Regions from separate parts of the Phyllobacterium sp. UNC302MFCol5.2 genome, predicted to be linked through region 2. Evidence: predicted binding sites of a transcription regulator. Region 2 holds the regulator's gene; the other holds the start of a gene.
What was found. The regulator LexA, encoded in region 2, represses DNA repair genes until DNA is damaged. The targets are predictions, from matches to a motif close to TGTTCNNNNTGTGTTCNG.
Positions count from the first base shown of each region.

Region 1: BR48_RS0105415 (UvrD-helicase domain-containing protein) is a predicted target of LexA. The motif match lies at 1,725-1,742, and genes of this name have one in related genera.

Region 1 is NZ_JMLL01000010.1:711,945-715,084, forward strand. It holds gene BR48_RS0105415 (UvrD-helicase domain-containing protein) at 1-1,631, opposite strand, end outside; gene BR48_RS0105420 (hypothetical protein) at 1,918-3,140, opposite strand, start outside.
Region 2 is NZ_JMLL01000013.1:306,953-310,092, forward strand. It holds gene BR48_RS24915 (ComEC/Rec2 family competence protein) at 1-1,194, shown strand, start outside; gene lexA (transcriptional repressor LexA) at 1,188-1,907, opposite strand; gene BR48_RS24920 (hypothetical protein) at 2,073-3,140, opposite strand, start outside.

The DNA of each region.
Region 1 (3,140 bases), on a different contig from region 2:
CTGCCTAACTTAAGTTGTTCTGACTTCGTCTCGCAGTCAGCGATGCTGTAGCTGCCGCTTTTGAATTTGCGCAGAAAGGTCCCGAGCAGTTGTGAAAACGCGTCGACCTGCTTCAATTCAATCACGCGGTCAAAGATAGTGTCGGCAGAGAGAGGTTTTACCGTCACATGCGGTGCGAGCTTTTCGGCCAAAGCGGTGAGCAGAAGCCCTTCCTGCCGCTCGAAGCTATATGTCTCAATGAGGGTGGTTTGATAAGCTGCGTGAATCCCGCGCTTCCATTTTATGTCCGCCAGATACTCGTCACGATCGACGAAGGGTGCTGTGATCAACCTCTCAGTGCCATCTGGCATTTGCTGACGCCGCACACCGAAATGCTCGATGTAGACACCACTATCGGTCAGACGAAAATCCGGGCAATAGTCCCGGCGTCCTGTCCCCCGAATCTTGTGCTCGTAGTCCGGCTCATATTCGTATTCGACACCGTTTTCGTAGAGCCAGTTAGCAATCTGCAGCTCTTCGTAGCTCTTGACCTTATCGCCCTGTAGGGTGCGAAGATCCTGCTTCTCGATATGAGTGTAGAAATCGTGTTTGGTCTTGAAGTCCCATTCGGTTTTCGGCTCGACTAGAAAGTGCGCAAACCACTGTATGATTGCTCTGGATACTTCAGAGCGCGCGCGAACCAGATCCTTTAGAATCTGCTTGATCAAGTTTGTGAATGCTAAGTCGTCTATGGCGTGACAGGCCAGAGCCGGCTTTGACCCCTCGACACTACCGATTATGTCATAGGCAAGTGCGTGAAAAGTTCGCGCCACGATTGGCACGCCCGACCGTGCCTCGACCCGTTCCGACATTTCTTTTGCGGCGTTCTTTGCAAATGCCAGCAGCAGTATTTCCTCCGGCCGGCGGATACCGGCCCTGACGAGGTAGGAGGCCTTGGCCGTAATCACGCTAGTTTTTCCGGATCCGGCTCCGGCAAGCACTAGCGTTGCGTCCTCGTCCACCACAACAGAAAGCCGCTGTTCCAGCGTCAGAGGCTTGTCCTCGATTGTATCGAAGAAGTTCTTCCAGCGTTCGAGCTCGGCACCAACAAAGGTAGCGACGGCATTCGTTCTCATCGTGCCAGCATCGGCAGCGAAACTCCTGACAAGCGCAACACGCTCGGCTTGCTCGGCTCCGATGGCGTCAGGCTGGAGTTTCGATAGCAGCGAGGTATCAAGGGCCCTGGCATCGCTCAGAAGAGGCGCGAGTTCAGAGGCACCGGGATAACGAGCCGGCTTGGCCAGTTCGGCAACCGCTCGATGGACTCGCAGAAAGCGATCTGCTTCACGCTCCAGCGCCGAAAGATTGAACCCGATCCAAGCGCTTTTGATTATTTCAGCGAACTTGGACCCCTCAGGATATCGTAGACCAAGCATAACGAAGGAGCGCTCTGCCGTGGTGATAGTCATCGTCGCACCGACCGTACCCTTTCGCACAAGCGGGGCGGCAGATATCGCTTCAAGGGGTACGGACGAGGTCAAACCGCGGCGCGTCAGCCGCAATTGATCTCCGTCAAGCTCCATGGCCCGAAATGTCGTCCCGAATAGGTTCACGAGCAGTCCGAGCAATGGCTGTTGTTGCAGTCGTTTCAATATCGCAGCCTCGTATCGCGTTTGGCGGCGCAGATCGGCTTTGCCGTCGTAAATGACCCGACCAATACATCACGAATGGTAAAGAGGAAGCACAAGAACGAATAACTAACAGCAAATGAATGCCGTAGGACGAATCGCCAAGCATAATCGATCTGGAGTTGGCCATCAGAATTGCATCGGGCAGATGACGTTAAGATGTCGCGGACGCAGCTTCGCCGTCTGTGGATGGATGCCAAAAGATTGGATCCGATTCAGACAAGGAACCTTCAAGTAGTCACACTGCTTTTCAGCTACCTCGATCGGAAGTGAGATGCGAAAACTCCTTCCGCATCTGATCATAGAAATCAAGGACGTTGTGGTCAGTGCTGTTGCGTTCCATACGCGTGTACCAGGTTCGGCTGAGCCGAAAGGCTTGCCGCGCTCGATCGGATTCCAGAAGATATCGCTCCGTGTTTTCCGGATCCACGATTGGGAGATATAGGGTCAGCAATGTAACGGGCATAATGTTCGGAATCGCGTAGTAAATAAGCTTCCCCGTGTTAACTGCATCATCCAAGGCGAGGTTGTCAGACGTCTGTGCAAGCTCAACCAGAGAGCTTTCGATTGTCGCTTCGTTGACCCCATTGCTTGCAACCGCCCTAGTCCAATATTCGCGCCAGAAGACAAGAGCTTCACGTGCCAGGCCGCGGTGCCGTGCTAGTTCTTCGTAACCATCTTGCCCGGCATGTCGTGCGGCAAGGTAGAAAAGCCGTTTCGATTCGCTAGGCTTGAGGCAATTGATGTCCTCGATCGTTTTCCCCGCTGTCCATTCATATGGCGCGTGCGTTACTGTTTCTTCGATGGCGCGGTAGAGAAACGAATTGATCCTTTCGAGGTTGTTCCAAATTATCCGCTCCAGGTCGCGAATTTTGATAATTCCAGGGTCATCGACACGCCTAGTCGTGAGCTCGTCAAGCCTGACAAGCTTCTGCGGTTTTGTTGGCGCAATTGATGCGACAGGCGACTGCCCAGAATTAGTTTTGTCGACCAAACCGGTAAGAGCAATATATAGCATCATATTCTGGACAGTATGATCCATCTTATGCAGATGATCGATTGTCAGCTTGCGTGCGTCATTTGGAAACCCACGCTGATCCAGCCATTCCCTCTCATGGTTGTTCCACTTACCGTGAATGATCGAGTTGCGTACATATTTGATCGCTAGATAGTCGTTAAAAACCTCTTCATCCACTGCGATATGCGCGTTCCTGAACGCCTGATATAGATTGCGGACACGGTCGTCATTTCTAACGTTATTCTCAAAATACTTGTCGAGAATGCTCGCGTTGTCACGTCGCCGCCAATCCGCAAGCATGGCTTCGATGGCACCCACCATAAAGACGGCCATGATGCGGCAAAAGGAGGCGTCGAAGTGATCCGAGAAAGCATAATGCCCGCCCAGTGGATGAGTGAGCAGCGCGTGCCGCGCCTCGTGCAAATTTATCAAGTCATCCGAGTAGGTGTCGATGA
Region 2 (3,140 bases):
CCGCATGAAATTCTCGGACCGAGTTTCCAGATGTCATATTCGGCGACAGGCGCGCTCATTGCATATTACGGCTGGAGATCGCGCCGAAAGAACAGGTCAAACCGAACGAAAGGCGAGGGATTGCTTCTGCGTTTGTCGATGATGGCGGCAAGCCATGTCGGCGCTATCGCCATGACTTCGTTGGTTGCCGGGACGGCGAGCTCGATCTTCGCCGCATACCATTTCAACAACACAGCGCCGCTTGGGCTTGTGGGCAACGCGCTGGCGCTGCCCGTTGTCTCGATCTTTGTGATGCCGTTTGCGGTGCTTGCTGTTCTTGCGATGCCATTTGATCTCGATTGGCTGCCGTTTGCTGTCATGGAACGCGGCATCGAATGGGTCATTGCGATCGCGAAGATGGTCAGCGCGCATTCGCCAAGCGGCAATTTCGGATCAATGCCGCAAACGAGCCTGCTTTTGATGACCGCGGGGCTGGTCCTGCTCATGTTGCTGACAACGCGGCTGCGGCTCGTTGGATTTGCAGTAATGGCATTGGCCATAGTGCCGCTCCGCTCTGCACGTCCGCCGGATATAGTGATTGCCGAAGAAGGCAAACTCGTTGCCTTGAGTGCACCTGATGACGCGCTGGCGGTGAACCGCGCAACAGCAAGCCGGTTCACCCTCGATAACTGGCAGCAGGGGTACGGCGCAATTCAAGTGCTAACGCCGGCAAAGAATGGCTCATCGCCGGCCGATGGACAATTTGAGTGCGCCGACGGCGTGTGCCTGGCGAGGGAAGCCGGCGGCCTGATCGTCGCCTATACGGACGATCCGACCAAAAAATCAACGGCTTGTGCCGAGGGCGATATCGTCGTCCTTGCCTTTACCGGTCCCACAGCAACCTGCGAGCCGGGGGACGTTCTTGTAATTACGGCGCAGGACCTGGCGCTACGCGGTTCCGCAGAAATCAGGTTCGGCGACAACAAGGTCGATCCACCGTCCGGCCTTGATGCGGCTGCATTTGCTGTAGAACAACTGCAGGCACGCCTCCAGTCTGCAAACATTATCTACGCCGTGGGCTCCCCTCAGCGCCCATGGAACGCCTATCGGGCTTTTTCCCGCACCGCCCGCAATCTTGCGGAGCAAAAACCGCAACGGCGTGCCGCAAAGACCAAGCCACCGGCAGACGATCAGGAAAACCCGACACGTCAGTAACGGCGGATCAAACCGACCAGCTTGCCCTGCACGCGCACCCGATCCGGCCCGAATATGCGCGTCTCATAGGCCGGATTGGCGGCTTCGAGAGCAATCGATGCCCCTTTGCGCCGAAAGCGCTTCAAGGTTGCCTCTTCGTCATCGACAAGCGCAACCACGATTTCACCGGGATTGGCGGTGTCGCCGCGCCGGATGACGACCGTATCGCCGTCGAAGATGCCCGCCTCGATCATTGAATCGCCCTTGACCTCCAGCGCATAATGCTCCCCGCTGCCGATCATGTCCGGCGGCAGGCCGATCATATGCGTCTGATTCTGGATGGCCGATATTGGCACACCGGCCGCGATCCGGCCCATGACGGGTATGTTGACGATCGTCGGCGCACCCTCATCATCCGAAGCGCGTGGCTGCGGGCGGGGGGGGGCGACATTGCGGCCGAGGCTGCCCTCGATCACGCTTGGCGAAAATTTCTTTTGCGCATTGAGACCAGGCGCAATTGAATCCGGCAGGCGCAGGACTTCCAGCGCCCGCGCACGGTTAGCAAGCCGTCGAATGAAACCTCGTTCCTCGAGCGCTGTTATCAGCCGATGTATCCCTGATTTGGACGCAAGGTCCAATGCATCCTTCATCTCGTCGAAGGATGGAGGGATGCCGGTTTCCTTAAGACGCTCATGGATAAAGAGCAGAAGTTCGTGTTGTTTACGCGTGAGCATCGGCGATCCTTCGAAACGGAATCGGAAAAACAAAACCAGAACAAACACTATCTGTTCCAGTTGTGTTCCACAAGTATTAATATGTCGTGTAGAAAGAGTGCGCCGATATCCAAATAGCGCATCTGGCCCGTTGCCGGCACCTGCGCGATGAACAACGCCGATGCGTCAGTACTTGCCGACGACGTTGAAGAACACACCGCGGTCGTTGAGCGTCAGGTCGCGCAGATCGTCGGAGAAATTCCCGAAATTATAGCCGACGCCGACCTTGAAGTTGTCACCGACGTGGCGATAAACGGCGGTGAGCACGCCAAGATCTGTCGTATCCGCCTCGGCCATGTACATAACCCGCCCTTCCAGCAAGGCGTCCCATTTCTTGACGATATGAAAATCGGTTCGAACAATGCCAAGATGCGCCGAGGAAGTCTGCCAATCGGAGAATGCGTCGAGATCGTCCTGAAGCCGCTCGCGCACTTCGCCGTAGCGGAAGCCATATTTCGCGCCGACGGACAGCCAGGGAACGAGATCGTAGGTCAAATCGGCGGAAAGAATGTTGCTGCGCTGTGCCGGCCCGTATTCGTCGCCAGTCACCGCGCTGACCTGATCCTCGCCCGGAAGATCGTAAAGCCAGGTGTATTTGAAAAGGGCGTTCAGCCGGTCATTCGTGATTGGACGGTAGGCATAGCCGAGCGAGGCTTCGACATAGTCGCCATCCCTGAACGAACCATCACCGTTCGAGTCCGAGAGTACTGAATCGATATTGGCGAGCAGCCGCCAGTTGTCGTTCGTTTTCCAGCTGAATCCGGTTGCGAAGAGGTAGGTGTTGAGATCGCGGGTATCATCGTCGGAATCTTCAAAACGCGTCTCACCGCGAATGCGCGCGGCAATGCGATCCTCATCCTTGTAGCCGACCGACAGGGAGATCGCCTTGCGGTCGAAATCGGAGCGTTCGAGATTTGTCGAGGGATCGATCGTATCGTCTTCGACTGTGCCGATCTCCAGCCCGCCATCGACCGTCCATCTGGTATCGGGCGTGTAGACGACACCGTAGGTTTGAGCGAGCGAATTGCGCCTCCCGAACAGGTCGTAATTGTTCTCAGCATAGGTCGACCAATAGTCGTCAAGCTTGCGGCGCGCGCCGATGACGATCGCGCCGTAATCAGTCCCGTCGAGATCGTAGGTTCGGTCAAGGTCGAAAGCGCGATCGGGGTCGAGGCGGTAGCCGAGATAGTAACT